DNA from 3 places in the Micromonospora sp. WMMA1947 genome. Region 1 is predicted to be linked to each of the others. Evidence: riboswitches for the same ligand, from Rfam matches in the RefSeq annotation. Region 1 holds a riboswitch; each other region holds the start of a gene.

The links. Region 1 has a riboswitch for cyclic di-AMP ahead of O7604_RS22970 (transglycosylase family protein). Riboswitches for the same ligand answer to the same signal wherever they lie in the genome.
Region 2: it holds a riboswitch for cyclic di-AMP, as region 1 does, so the genes downstream of both, O7604_RS29285 (C39 family peptidase) here and O7604_RS22970 (transglycosylase family protein) in region 1, are expected to answer to the same signal.
Region 3: it holds a riboswitch for cyclic di-AMP, as region 1 does, so the genes downstream of both, O7604_RS06835 (hypothetical protein) here and O7604_RS22970 (transglycosylase family protein) in region 1, are expected to answer to the same signal.

Annotation. Positions count from the first base shown of each region.
Region 1 is NZ_CP114909.1:4,872,457-4,877,273, forward strand. It holds gene O7604_RS22965 (LLM class flavin-dependent oxidoreductase) at 1-1,374, opposite strand, end outside; cyclic di-AMP (ydaO/yuaA leader) riboswitch at 1,545-1,690, shown strand; gene O7604_RS22970 (transglycosylase family protein) at 1,689-2,366, shown strand; gene O7604_RS22975 (YbaB/EbfC family nucleoid-associated protein) at 2,550-2,999, shown strand; gene O7604_RS22980 (M4 family metallopeptidase) at 3,121-4,817, opposite strand, start outside.
Region 2 is NZ_CP114909.1:6,252,111-6,256,927, forward strand. It holds gene O7604_RS29275 (CDP-glycerol glycerophosphotransferase family protein) at 1-1,369, shown strand, start outside; gene O7604_RS29280 (alpha/beta hydrolase) at 1,376-2,122, opposite strand; gene O7604_RS29285 (C39 family peptidase) at 2,365-3,219, opposite strand; cyclic di-AMP (ydaO/yuaA leader) riboswitch at 3,414-3,556, opposite strand; gene O7604_RS29290 (hypothetical protein) at 3,866-4,627, opposite strand; gene O7604_RS29295 (hypothetical protein) at 4,765-4,817, opposite strand, start outside.
Region 3 is NZ_CP114909.1:1,432,953-1,437,769, reverse strand. It holds gene O7604_RS06840 (carbonic anhydrase) at 165-818, shown strand; gene O7604_RS06835 (hypothetical protein) at 875-1,903, opposite strand; cyclic di-AMP (ydaO/yuaA leader) riboswitch at 1,907-2,038, opposite strand; gene O7604_RS06830 (YibE/F family protein) at 2,193-3,467, opposite strand; gene O7604_RS06825 (SHOCT domain-containing protein) at 3,632-3,841, opposite strand; gene O7604_RS06820 (metal-sensitive transcriptional regulator) at 3,966-4,265, opposite strand; gene O7604_RS06815 (heavy-metal-associated domain-containing protein) at 4,346-4,552, shown strand; gene O7604_RS06810 (hypothetical protein) at 4,589-4,817, shown strand, end outside.

The DNA of each region.
Region 1 (4,817 bases):
CACGTGCTCCTCCTCGAGGCGGTCCAGCACCGCCGCCAGCCCGGCCTCGGAGCGGCGCAGGTGCGGGAAGATCGAGGCGTCCTCCAGCCCGTGGTGCTGGGTGACCATGGTGCAGTACGCCGCGCAGTACGCCCCGAGCGTCCAGTTGTTCTGCCGCATGGTCATCTCGTTCAGCGCGGCCCGCGCCCGGCCCGGCGAGACACTGCCCCGCTTGACCTGTTCCAGCAGGTCCCGCACCTGGGCCAGCTCCTGGCGCAGGTGGTCGTGCACGTCCACTAGGTGCTGCCCGGCGGCCTGTCCCCGGGCCGGGTAGGCGTGTCCGGCCGGCGGCTGCGGGGCGCTCGGGCGGGTGGACTCGTCCCACGGGCGGCGCGCGCTCAGGCGTACCCCCGGGTCGGGGGTGGGGGTGACGCCGAGCGTGCTCGGGAGGCCGGCGGCGGTCTGCTCGTCGGACGCCGCGCGGGTGCCGCCGGTGGGCGCGGCGCGCTCGGCCGCGACCAGCTCCCGGACCGCGGGCGCCACCTCCTGGCCGAAGATCTGGATCGCGCGCGGCTCGTCGCTGCCGAGGATGAACGTGGTGATGCCGTGCTCCAGCGTGAGCCCGGCCAGCTCCTCCACCCACTGCTCCGGTGGCCCGGCCAGGAAACCGGCCGACGAGCGGGCGAACGTGCCGGTCACGTTGAGCATGCGGCGGATCGCAGCCGGGTCGCGTCCGGCGGCCGCCGCGCCCTCGTCGACCAGCGCGTTGAGGGCGGGCAGCTCGTCGGGGCCCTTCGGCAGGTACGACAGCGACGGCAGCCAGCCGTCCGCGGCGCGGCCGACCAGGCGCAGCATGCGCGGCTTGTACGCGCCGACCCAGATGCCCACCGGGTGCGCGGGCGCCGGGCCACGCTTGGCGCCGACCACTCGGTAGTGCTCGCCGTCGACCCGGATCATGCCGCGACTGCCGGTGTCCCAGACCTCGCGGATCACCCGGATCGCCTCGTCGAGGGCCTCGACGGCCGCACCGGGGGACAGGCGCCGCCCGCCCGCCGCCTCGATCGCGTCCCAGAACGCGCCCGCGCCGAGCCCGAGCTCGACCCGGCCGCCGGTGAGCAGGTCCAGGCTGGCGACGCTGCGGGCCAGCACCACCGGCTGGCGCAACGGCAGGTTGAGGACGTTTCCGGCCAGACGGACGCGTTCGGTGGCGGCGCCCACGTAGGACATCAGCGTCCAGGTGTCCAGGAAGCCGGGCTGGTACGGGTGGTCCTGGAACGTGACCAGGTCCAGCCCGACCTGCTCGCAGAGGCGGGCGAGCGCCACCACCTGGTCGGGCTGCCCGGCGGCGGGGGTGATGAAGCCGCCGAAGGTCAGCTCGTGTCCGTGATCGGTCATCGGTCCCGCCTCCCGTGATCTTGTCCAGCCCTGCCACGGTAGCGCCACAGGTGGTAGCCCGGCCGGGTGAAGAGCATCACAAGAAGTGGACTATTGTCGCAAATCGCTCCTAGCGTCGGTTTCGTCCGCAGACGCGGACACCGCAGGCCGGAAACGCCAAATCCCGCCGCCGGCCCCGGTAACCGAACCTCGCGCGGGAGCGGGGGAACCACACGTTCCACGGTGCACCGTCACCTCGGGGTGAAGCCGCCACCGGCGGCCGGGCTCCTCGGCCCGAACCCGACAGCTCACCTCGTCGGCGTGGAGGAATCCACATGGCAACTGAATACTCGACCCGGGGTCGTCGTACCGCTCTCGCAGCGATGACGGCCGGCGTCGCCGTCGGCGCCGCGACCCTGTTCGGCCCGGCCGCTCCGGCCAGCGCGGGCGTCAACTGGGACGCGGTTGCGCGCTGCGAATCCGGCGGCAACTGGAAGATCAACACCGGTAACGGCTACTACGGCGGGCTCCAGTTCTCCCGCGCCACCTGGAACGGCTACGGCGGCCAGAAGTACGCCGCCCGCGCCGACCTGGCCAGCCGCTCCGAGCAGATCGCCGTCGCCGAGAAGGTGCTGCGCGGTCAGGGCATCGGCGCGTGGCCGGTCTGCGGCAAGAAGGGCGGCTCGGCGAGCGCGGCGACCCGGTCCGAGCGGGCCACCCCGAAGGCGGCGCCGAAGAAGGCGGCCGCGAAGAAGGCGGCCCCGAAACGGGCGACCACGCGCAAGGCCGCACCGGAACGCGCCGCGAGGCCGGAACGCGCCGCGACGACGGTGGCGCCGCAACCTGCGCCAGGCGCCGAGACGTACGTGGTGCGGCGCGGGGACACGCTGTCGGAGATCGCCGTGGCGCAGCGCGTCAACGGCGGCTGGCGTGCCCTGCACGAGCGCAACCGGGCCGTGGTCGGCGACGACCCCGGCCTGATCTTCCCCGGTCAGCGGCTGCGCCTGCGCTGACCGGCTCCGGACGCCCGGCCGGTTCGCCCGGCCGGGCGTTCGCCAGCCCGCGACACGCCGCGCCGCCGGTGTCCGGCCTGCTCGCGGCGCCGGGACGCCGACCATGACGGCCGCTGACCGCGATTCGTCGGAGCCGGTTGCTAGGGTCACGATGATCGGCTCAGACGTGAAGAAAGCGCGGAAATGACCAACGACCCGTTCTCGGCTGCCGCGAGCATCGACGAGCTGCTGACCCGCACGCAGCAGGCTCTCACGGCGATGCGCTCCCGGGCCTCGGCGCACGCCGACGGCGAGCCGGGCGACCTGCTGCGCGCCGAGGGCACGGCAGCCGGCGGCCGGGTCCGCGCGGTCGCCGTCCAGGGTGGCAGGCTGGATTCGGTGACGGTCGACCCGGAGCTGGCCGGCGAGCCCCTGGACGTCCTCTGCGGACATCTCGTCGCCGCCGCCAACGCCGCCCTGTCCGAGCTGGACGCCCAGGTCAGCGCGTCGGCGCGGGCCGACGCCGACGCGCTCGCCGCCCGGCTCGGCAGCATGGGTGACCAGGCGGAGCTGTTCGGCCGCGCGATGCACGAGGCCGCCGCCCGGATCCACCGCGACCGCGGCACCGCGTCCCGGGCCGGGCGCCCGGCCTGACCCCGGCCGCACGCGCCCCGGGCGCGGCGAGGCGCAGCACCGGCCCGGCACGTAGCCCCGGCCTGGGACGACGAGGCGGCCGGCCGCCGGGAGGACGACGACCGGCCGCGCTACGCCACGGTCAGCTCAGGGTGACCGCGGTGTCGTCGACGACGAAGGACGTCTGCAACGAGCTGTCCTCCACGCCGCTGAACGAGATGGTCGCCGTGGTGCCCGCGAGCGACGAGACGTCGAAGGACCGCTGCACGTAGCCGGTGGCCTTGTTCAGGTTGGAGTAGGTCGCCAGCGTGGTGCTGCCGGCCTTGACGGTGAGCTTGTCGTACGCGGTGCTGGTGGTCGACTCCGCGCTGTCGATGTGCAGCCAGAAGCTCAACGTCGCCCGGCATCCGGCCGGGATCGTCACCGACTGGCTCAACGTGTCGGTGTGCGACGAGCCGTACCCGTCCAGCCACGCCTTGTACGAGCCGCCGTGCGCGGCCTGGCCGCTGTCGGTGGTGATGACGCCGGACGAGGCGCTCCAGCTCACGTTGCCCGACTCGAAGCCGGGGTTGGCGAGCTTGTTGCCGGAGCAGCCGCCCGACGGCGGGGTGGTCGTGGTGCTCGGCGTGGGCGTCGGGGTGCCGCCGGCGCAGGTCGGCTCACCGGACTGGGCCGGCACGCTCACCGCGGCCCAGGCCGCCTTGACCGTGTTGAACTCGGTGCAGCTGCTCGGGTAGAGGTTCTTCGCCGCCTGCAGCGTCCACACGCGGTACTTCAGGTAGGACGAGGAGGACGTCTTCAGCAGCATCGCGTTGTACATGATCTTCATGGCCTTCTGGATGCCCAGGCCGGTCACGCTGCTGCTGTTGCAGGTCGAGCTGGACGGCTGCCCGTTGGTCGGGCTGCTGCCGTTGGCCAGCAGGTAGAACCAGTGGTTGCCCGGGCCGGCCGCGGCGTGCACCTCGGTCGACGGGATGCTGCTGGAGTAGCAGTTCGGGTCGCCGAGCGCCGACGGGTTGTACATGTTGCGGATCGGGCCGGAGCCGACCAGGTTGATCTTCTCGCCGACCAGGAAGTCCGGTGCGTCGTAGCTGGACGGCTCGTTGGCGAACCACTCGGTGGCCGCGCCGAACGTGTCCGCCACGAACTCCTGCGTACCGCCGCCGGAAATGCCGCCGGGGGTGGTGTCGTCGATGCCGTGACCGATCTCGTGCGCCACCACGTCCAGCGAGCCGATCCACTGGCCGGCGGTGTTCTTGCCGATCTGCACCTGGCTGCCGTCGTAGTAGGCGTTCTGGTCGTTGAGACCGACCCGGATCGGCCAGTAGCCGCCGTTGCCGTTGGCGCCGTTGCGGCCCAGCCACTGGGCGAGCATCTTGTGCTCGGTCTGCGCCGAGAACAACGCGTCCACGCAGCCGGTTTCCTTGTTGGTGGCGGTGCCGTTGCCCCACACGTCGTCGGAGCCGCTGAACGTGGTGTTGTTCGCCGAGTCCTGGCAGCTCAGGTTGGTGACGGTCGGGTCCTTCATGGTGTACGTGGAGCCCGACTGGGTGGTGTTGAGCGTGAGCGGGCTGGGCCCGTTCCAGGCGCCGGTGCCGGTGCCGCGGACGACGTGTTCCTGCGTGCGCAGGATCGCGCCGGTGCGGGCGTCGACGTCGACGGTGAGCCGGCTGGGGCCGTCCGCGCCGGTGCCGCGAACAGTGGTCTCCCAGGCCAGCGCCGGTGCGGCGCCGAGCGTGTAGACCACGAGCGTGGTGCCCTCGACGGCGCTGACCGTCTTGAGCTGGGCGCGCGCCGTCGTCGCGGCGGCGTTCCGGGTCAGCGCGGGCGTGGTGGCGA
Region 2 (4,817 bases), 1.4 Mb from region 1:
GCAGGCCGGCGCGCTGGAGATCCGCGCGGCGAACCTCCCGGTCCGCACGTGGGCACCCGTGGTCGCCGCCCGGCTGGGCGACGCGCTGCTGGTGCTGCTCGCCGTGGTGGCGCTCGCCGCCGCCCTGACGCTGCCGGCCTGGACGGCGCTGGCCGCCGCGCTGCTGGTCGGCGCCGGATGCGGGGCGGTCGCGCTCGACCTCGCCCGGCGCCGGTTCCGGCCGCCCGCCGGAGGTGGACCGGTCGGCCGGGCGCTGCGCCACCACCGGCCCGAGTTCGTGCTGCACTTCTCCGCGCCGCCCGGCTCGGAGTATCAGGTCACCATGTGGCTGCCCTACCTGGAACGGATCGGCCGCCCGTTCCTGGTGGTGCTGCGCGAGCCGGAGCTCCTGCCCGCGGTGGCCGCCGCCACCCGCGCCCCGGTGGTCCTCTGCCCCACGCTGAAGGCGCTGGACGAGGCGCTGGTGCCCAGCCTACGGGTCGCCTTCTACGTCAACCACGGCGCGAAGAACGCCCACCTGATCCGGTTCAACCAGCTCACCCACGTGCAGCTGCACCACGGCGACAGCGACAAGGCACCGAGCGCCAACCCGGTCTCGGCCATCTTCGACAAGATCTTCGTGGCCGGGCAGGCGGCGATCGACAGGTACGCCCGCGCCGGCGTGGAGATCCCCGCCGACAAGTTCGTCGTGGTCGGCCGTCCCCAGGTCGAGGCCATCGAGGTACGCCGGGAGCCGGTCACCCCGTCGGCGCACCCGACGGTCCTCTACACCCCGACCTGGACCGGGCACCACGCCGACGCCAACTACTGCTCGCTGCCGGTGGCCGAGACGCTGATCCGCCGGTTGATCGACAGGGGGGCCACGGTGATCCTGCGCGCCCACCCGTACACCGGCAAGAACCCGGCCTCGGCCCGCCAGCTCGCCCGCCTCACCGAACTGCTCGCCGCCGACCGGGCCAGGACCGGCCGGCCGCACCTGTTCGGCGCCGCCGCGAGCCGCGAGCTGACGCTCACCGAATGCGTCAACCGCGCCGACGCGCTGGTCTCCGACGTCTCCGGGGTCATCTCCGACTGGCTGTACTCCGGCAAGCCGTACGCGGTCACCGACACCGGCGCCGACGGCGAGCACTTCGTCGAGCGGTTCCCGCTGGCGGCGTCCGGCTACGTGCTGCGGCGCGACATGTCCAACGTGGACGAGGTGCTCACCGACCTGCTCGACGCCGACCCGAAGGCGGCGCAGCGCTGGGCGGCCCGGACCCGCTACCTGGGCGACTTCCCCGCCGACGGCTACGCCGAGGCGTTCCTCACCGCCGCCCGCCGCGAGCTGGAACCCGAATGGTCGGTCCCGGCGCCGCGCGCCGTGGTGTAGGCCCGCTCAGAGGTACGGGTCGAGCAGGGCGAGCACCGCGGCCGGGTCCTCGACGTGCGCGTTGTGGCCCAGCCCGGGCAGCGTGGCCACCGGCACACCCAGTTCCTTGAGCTGCGCGTCGGTCACCATCGGGTCCTGCTCGCCCCGGGCCAGCAGCACCGGCACGTCGGTGGCGGCCAGCAGCGCCGCCAGCCGGGGCTCCCCGACCGCGAACGCCGCCGGATCCATGGCGAGCCGCCAGCGGCCGTCCTCCCGCCGCAGCCCCGCCTCCACCACGGGATGGTCCGGGGCGAACAGCCCGGCGAGCCCTGACACCCGCAGGTAGCGGCGAGCCGCCTCGTCGCGGGTGGCGAACCAGGTGACCGGCCGGGCGGCCAGTTCCTGCGACTTCGCCAGCTCGGCCGGGGACCAGACCGCCTTGATGCCGAGCCCCACCACCGCGTCGACCGGAAGGGCCCGCTGCCGGGCGGCGAGCGCCAGCGCCACCACCCCGCCGAGCGAGTGCCCGAGCAGCACCAGCCGGTCGGTGGGGCCGAGCCGTACCGGGCCGAGCCCGTCGGCCACGCGTTGGGCGAGGGCCTCGAACGAGTAGCCGGGCAGCGGCGGCGACCAGCCGTGACCGGCGAGGTCGGGGGCGAGCCAGCGGCCGGGCCAGCGGCGCTCCAGCAGCGGCGCCCAGGGCAGCCACACCTCGCCGGTGGCACCCATGCCGTGCAGGAGAATCAGGTGCCGCTTCCCCGTCGTATCGCCCATTGGCGCAGTCTGCCACCGCCCGCCCCGCACACGCGAGACCGAACCCGCCGCCTCCGGCCCCCACCAGCCCGTCGATCTTGCGGTTTCGGCCCCCGGGATGCCCGGCTCACCCGTTATGCCGGGGCCACAACTGCAAGATCAACGGGGCGAGGTGAGGCGGGCCGGGGTGGGGTGGGGTGGGGTGGGACGGGGAAGGCCGGCACCCCGGGGTGGGGTGCCGGCCTTCGGGGCTGCGGGACTGCTCAGGCGGAGTAGCCGCGGCTGGCGATCCAGTGCGCCAGGTCGATCGTGGTGAGCCAGTACGAGGGCAGGGACGGGTCGGCCGAGTCGGCGATCCGTACGGTCCGGCCGTCGTCCTTGTAGCCGACCACGGCGACGTAGTGGCCGCCCGGGAACGAGTGCCAGCCGCCGTTGGTGTCGGTGGCGGTACCGGCGACGTTCGCGACGACCGCGCGGCCGTTGCTGATCGCCTCGACGACGTCGGCCTGGAGCCGGTCCATCTGGGCCGGGGTGGCGGTGCCGGGAATCATGCGGGTCCGGTACGGGTTGCCCTTGACCTGCTGGTTGAGCACCCGGGTGGTGTCCTCGGCGGAGTTGGTGCCCATCTCGGTGGTGCCGAGCGGGCCGGCGAGCGCGTCCTGGCTGCGCTCGATGCCGGCGGCGCTGAGCGCGTTGCGCACGGCGGCCGGGCCGCAGTAGAAGTAGTTGATCTGCGCCTGGTAGTCGTAGTCGAGCGACTTGCTCGACGGCGGCTTCGGCTTGGCCTTCCGGGTGAGGTCCGGGTCCGCCGCCGCCTTGGCCGACGGGGAGGCGCTCGCCGACGCGCTGGGCGCGGCCGAGGCGCTGGGCGACGCCGGCGGTACGGCGATGCGGGCCTCGCCGCGGCTGGCGGGCTGCTCGCCGAGGCGGGCGGCGCCGAGATCGGCGACCGCCGCGGTGTTCTCCTGGACCGGGGCGTCGTCACCGGCGGCGGCGACGGTGCCGGCACCGGCGGCCAGCACGAGCGCGGCGGCCGATCCGGCGATGATCTGGTACGGGCGTTCGGTGACGATCCGTCGCAGCTGACGCTTCAGGTGGTGCTTCACGAAATCCTCCACGGGGCGTGAGCGGCACACGCCGGCCCGGCACGCGGAGGAACTCACACGTGCTGGCGGGGCCGGATGGCCGGGGGATCCGGGAACGCCCGTGATGCCGGGCGCCCAGGGGGCGGTTGCCGGTCGCGCGTCAGGCGAGCGCGGGCACCGCGGTGCCGTGGAGGCGGGGGGACGATCGAGGGGTGGGCAAGAGGGGTAACTCCTTCCGTGGCCGCCGACCGGGTTAGCTGACGGATTCGGGCGGGAAGTACGCCCTACCGCGGGCCGTGGGCTCGCGGATTCACCCCGATGGTGCTCATGGGTCCCCGGTTCGTGGAACTCGATTAGGCGGGTCGGTGCGGCGTCGCCGTCGGCGATCGATTACCGCATCGGACGCGCCGACACTACCGGTGGGTATGTCCCATGCCAAGCGCTCCCACCTGCGTAAACGTGATCCGCGGTAACGGATTTCGGAACACCCGGTTACTGACTTCACTCAATGGGACAAGCAGTTTCGACGGCACCCGGCGGCGGAAACCGGACAGACGGCGAGCAGCCGACCGGCAATTGCGCGGCTCGATGACCCGTTCTGCGCCCCGCGCCCGATTCGGCGGCCTGGGTGACCGGGCTCACCACATTGCGGGTAACAATTCGGTCGAGACGGGGCGCCTCAGCCGACCCGGGCCGGGCGCCACCGCGCGTTCCGGGCCGCCGCGGGCACCGGCAGGGCGCTCGTCGTCGTGCTCCGGTACGGCAGGGCGGGCCGCAGGGCCACGGTTGCCGCGTACGCCTCGGCGGCGAGGGTCCGGGCGGCCTCGGCGGCCAGTTCCGCGTCCCGCCAGGCCGTCCGCTCCCGCGCGGCGGCGCGCTCCCATCCGGCCCGGCGCCCGTCCCGAACCGTGCGGGCCAGCACGATCTCCTGCTCGGCCGGGTGCCGGCGCGGATCCCATCCGTTGCGGTGCGCCAGCACGTCGGCGAGCTGACGGGCGGTCAGGTCGCCCCGCCAGTGGGCCGTCATGGCGGCGTGGTGCAGCCAGCGCTCCCGGGCCGCGTACTCGCCCGGGGTGCGCGGGGTGCGCGGGGCACCCAGCGCGGCGGCGCCGGCCAGGCGGCGGGCGGCGCTGTCCGCCTCGTCGTACGCGGTCCAGGCCCGGTCCGCCTCGTCCTGCGCGGCCAGCCACCGCTCCCGGCGGCGACGGGCCGTCTGGGCGGCCCCGGCGGCGGCCACCGCCACCTCCTCGGCGTAGCGGACCAGATCGTCGCGGCGGGCGGCATCGGCGTCCGGCTCGGGGGCGGCGTCCGGCTCGGGGTCGCGTTCCGGCCGGGCGACGAGCGCGGCGAGCAGGCCCAGGGCGAGCAGCAGCAGGAAGGACCAGATGGCGGCGGCCTCGGGCACCGCGGTGAGGAAGTGGTACAGAGCGGTCTGCGACATGGTCGGCACCTCACGGGAAGAACCTGGCGGGAGGACCCGCACGACCTCGCCGGGGCGGGCCGGTGGAACGGGCCGCCGGGGCGGGTGCGGGGATGACGTTCGGTGGGTGCGGTGAACGGGCGTGGCCCGTGGGCGGATCAGCGGGCGGGCGGGGCCCGCGGGCCGGCCGGCGCGGCGACCCGGCCGGCCG
Region 3 (4,817 bases), 2.9 Mb from region 1:
ATGGCCACCCGCGTCACCGGCCGAATCGGCGCGGGCCGGTGCGTCCGGCGACGGGGAAAGTATGAAATGCGTATCACGAATCTTGACGGGCCCCGAGGTGCGTGTGACCGTGGGTCGCGAGGCCGTTCGGCCTGGTGGTTCCCCAGGTAGACGAGGTGAGGGACATGACGCCGAGCACCCCGGAGCAGGCACTGGACGAGCTGCGTGCCGGTAATCACCGGTTCGTCACCGGCGCCCCGCAGCATCCGAATCAGGACGCCGGGCACCGGACAGCGGTCGCCGACGGTCAGCATCCCTTCGCGGTGATCGTCGGCTGCTCCGACTCGCGGCTCGCCGCCGAGATCATCTTCGACCGCGGCCTGGGTGACCTCTTCGTGGTGCGTACCGCCGGGCACACCGCCGGACCGGAGGTGCTCGGCAGCGTCGAGTACGCGGTCACCGTGCTTGGCACGCCGCTCGTGGTGGTGCTCGGGCACGACTCGTGCGGCGCGGTCCAGGCCGCCCGGGAGGGGGTGCGGACCGGGGCCGCCCCGGTCGGGCACCTGGGCGCGGTGGTGGACGCGGTCTCGCCCAGCCTGCTGCGCGCCGCCCGTCAGGGCGTGGAGGACCTCGACGGCATCATCGACGTGCACATCGCGCAGACCGTGGAGACGCTGCTGGCCCGGTCCGCCGTGCTGGCCGAGCGGGTGGCGGCCGGGCGGTGCACGGTGGTGGGCATGTCGTACCGGCTCGCCGGCGGCGAGGTGCGGACCGTGGCGCAGTCCCCGGCCCCGGTGCCCGCGCCGGCGGCGCCCGCCGACCCGGCGCTGGCGAGCTGACACATTCGGACGCGAAAGGGGCCGCCCGAGGGCGGCCCCTTTTCGTGGTGTCCGGGTCAGAGCAGCGACATGTGTACGTGGTCGGTGTGGTTCGACGGTCCGCTGTAGGAACGCCAGCCGGTGGCCGGGAACCAGATCTGCCGGTTCCAGATGACGTAGTAGATGCCCAGCCGGTCGGCGTTGCGGATGAGGAACGCGGCGACCTCGTTGCCGTACCGGCGGGTGTCGTTGTTGTGCCACGGCGCGAAGCCGCTGTTCTGCAGCGACCAGTCACACGCCTTGCCCTTGGGGTGTTCCCACGGCCCGCCGGACCGGTAGCAGCCCACGAAGCGCTTGAAGCCCGCGCGCCGGACCTCCTTGTACGCGTGCAGCGTGCGCGGGGTGACGCAGCCCGAGGTGGTCGGGTCGTCCTCGCTGCACGACTCGGACTTCCAGCCGCCGTCCGCGGTGCGGCCGGGGGCGATCCTGGCGACCGGTGAGGTGGCGGAGACCAGGCCGCCGGTGAAGCCGAGACCGCCGACGAGCTTCAGCGCGCGCTCGGCCTGCACCTTCTCGCGCTCCATCGCGTTCTTCTGCTTCTCCTGCTCGCGCACCTCGGCGTCGAGCGCGATCTTGGCCTGCTCGGCGCGGGTCTTGACCGCGTTGATGGCGGCCAGGCGCTGCGCGTTGAGGAGGTTCAGCTCGTCCAGGGCGTTGACCCGGCGGACGAACGAGTCGGGCGAGTTGCTCTCCAGCAGCATCGCCATGGCGCCCATCCGGCCGGTCCGGTAGGACTGGGCGGCGAGCTGGTTGACCTGCGGGCTGAGCGCGTCGAGTTCGGCCTGTGCCGTCTTCACCTCGGCCGCCAGCCGCCGTTGGCGGTCCTGGGACTTGGCGAGCTTCGCCTTGGCCTGGAGGTAGTTCCGGTTGGCGGCGTCGATCGCCTCGGTGATGAGCGGCGGTTCGCCGTCCTCCTCGTGGCCCGAGGGGGTGCCGGGGGCCGCCGCGGTGGGTGCCGCGGTCGCCGGGGTCGGCCCGGCCAGCACGGCCAGCGAGGCCATTACGGCCACCACGGGTGTCAGCCAGCGGCGCAGGGGTGCCGTCACAGTGTTCCCTTCCGTCGGCCGCCGACCGGGTTAGCTGACGGGTTCGGGACGGAAGTGGCCCCTACCGCTGTCGCGGATTCACCCCATGTACCTGGTTCCCCGGCTCGCCCGCGGGCGATTGGGCGGCGGCACCGCTGGCGCCGGTGCGCGCCTTCGGCGGTGACCGGCAGCGAGGTTACCTGACAGCACTCCTGAGGATCTACGTCCGGAAGCCGACCAATAGCGAGATTTCGCCGTGGCGCACCGTGACCAGCGTCGCGTTTGAAATCGATGGTCACGCTGCGGAGTGTCACCATGCGGCCTCCGTACTCTTTCCGCCGCCGAGCGCCTCCAGCGCGTCGTCCCGTCCGGCCGGCGGCCGGGGCGCGGGCGGCGCCGGCTCCGCGCCGCGTGAGCGCCGTCCGGCGGTGGTCACGATCGCGGCCAGTCCGGTCGTCAGCGGTACGGCGGCGATCAGGCCGAGCGTGGCCACCGCGCTGCGGACGATCTCCTGGGCGAGGAACTCACTGGTGAGGATTTCGCTGACCGGGCGGGAGTCGGCGACCAGCAGGAGCAGCAGCGGCAGCGAGGCGCCCGCGTACGCCAGCACGATGGTGTTGACGGTGGACGCGATGTGGGCCCGGCCGACCCGGGTCGCGGCCCGGTAGAGCTGCCGCCGGGACAGCCCGGGGTTGGCGTGCGCCAGTTCGGTGACGGTGGCCGCCTGGGTGACCGTCACGTCGTCCAGGACGCCCAGCGAGCCGATGATGATGCCGGCTAGCAGCAGTCCGTGCAGGTCCACGTCGCCCTGGAACATGGACAGCGTGGTGGCGTCCTCGCTGCCGAAGCCGGTCAGGTGGGTGGCGGACGTGGCGAGCAGGCCGAGCACGCCGGTGATCACCAGGCTGCCGAGCGTGCCGAGCACCGCCACCGACGTCTGCGCGGTGATCCCGTGCGTCAGGTAGAGCACCACGAACATGATCAACGCAGCGCCGACGATCGCCACCAGCAGCGGTGGCTGGCCGGCACCGATACCGGGCAGCACGAAGCCGAGCAGGATGGCGAAGCTGGCCACCAGGCCGCCGAGCGCGGCGAGCCCGCGCCAGCGGCCGAACGCCACGATCGCGGCGGCGAACAGCACCATCAGCCAGATCAGCGGCGTACCGCGCTGGTGCTCGGCGATGTTGTAGGACTTCGCCGACGGGTCGGCCGGGTCGGTCAGCTCGACCAGGACGACCTCGTCGCCGACCGCGACCCGGGGCGCGCCCGGCCCGGCCGGGATCGGCGTCTCGACCTGCCGGCCCGCGTCCGGGCCCTGCTCGGCGGTGACCGTCACGGTGCCGCACGGGCCACCGCCGCCCTCCGGGGCCTCCGGGGTGGGCGGGCAGGGCTCGGTGACCACCCGGGTCACCGTGCCGTGGTAGCGGGGGACGTCTGCCCCGCCGACCGGCTCCCGGTCCTGCCGGGGCCAGAGCACCAGCGCCGCGATCACGGTGAGCGCGAACAGCGGCACCACCACGGCGACGAGCAGCCGTCGTACGCCCGGCGGCGCGGCGGGCGCGGGGTGGGTGTGGTCGGCACCCATGAGGTCTCTCCCAACGGTCGCGGCGACGCCTGGTCCGCCGGACCGGTGTGGTCACCCGGCCGGCGCGGACGTGTCGACCACGTCCGGGTCGTCGCCCGGCCATGGTAGGCAGCCCGGTCGGGCGCTCCCGGACGCCGTGGCCGGTGACACGCGAGCCGCGCGGGTCAGGTCAGTCCGGCTCGGCGTCGCCGGTACTCGTCCTCGTCGATCTCGCCGCGGGCGTACCGCTCGTCGAGGATGCGCCGGGCCGTCGTCGGGCCCAGGTACTGCGGGCCGGTCCACCGCACGGCCGCCCAGACGAGCCCCGCCAGCACCGCGAGCACCAGCAGGGACCAGATCCACATCCAGCCCATCATCGGGCTCTGCCACATCATCGGGCCGCCCTCCGTCCGTCGCCGCGGGTCCGCCGGTCCGGCCTGCCCGCCACTTCGACGGTACGACCGGCACGACGCGTCGGCGCGGGTCGATGTGCCCTGCCCCGGGGGTCGGAGGTCCCGCTCAGCCGCGCTTCATCAGGCGGCCGACGGCGGCCATCATCTCGGTCGCCATCTCGTCGGCCCGGCCCTCGGCGGCGCCCTCGTGCATGCAGTGCCGGGCGTGCCCGTCGAGCAGGCCCAGCGCGACCTTGTCCAGCGCCGCCTGGATGGCCGAGATCTGCGTCAGCACGTCGATGCAGTAGCGGTCGTCCTCGACCATCTTCTCGATGCCGCGGACCTGACCCTCGATCCGGCGGAGCCGGGCGAGGAGTTGGTCCTTGCTGGCGGTGTAGCCCCGGGTGGGGCTGGACGGCGCGGTCATGACACCGAGGATAGCGTACCCCTCGGGGGTATGCTAACGTTCCGAACGTACCCCTGGGGGGTATCGGATCGGAGGGCGAGATGGAGACCACCTACCAGGTGAGCGGCATGACCTGCGGGCACTGCGTCAACTCGGTGAGCACCGAGCTGAGCGCGCTTCCGGGCGTCACCGACGTCCAGGTCGACCTGGCCAGTGGCCGGGTCACCATCACCAGTCAGAACCCGCTGGACGCGGACGCGGTCCGCGCGGCGGTCGACGAGGCCGGCTACGACCTCGTCGGTGCGTGACGGGTCCGACGGACCCGCGAGAACCGAGGAGACACCATGAACACGGCGACGAAGCTCAGTGGCTTCGCCCTCGGCCTCGTGGCGGTGTTCGGCGCGGCGTACGGGATCGGCAACCTGGCCGATCCCGTCGCCCCGGCCGCCGAGACCCGCCACGACGACAGCGACAGCGACCACGGGGCCGGCGACGCCGGTCACGGTGACGAGAGCAACGCGGGCGGCGCCTCCGCGCACCTGCCCGGCGGGCTGCTCGTCTCCGAACGCGGCT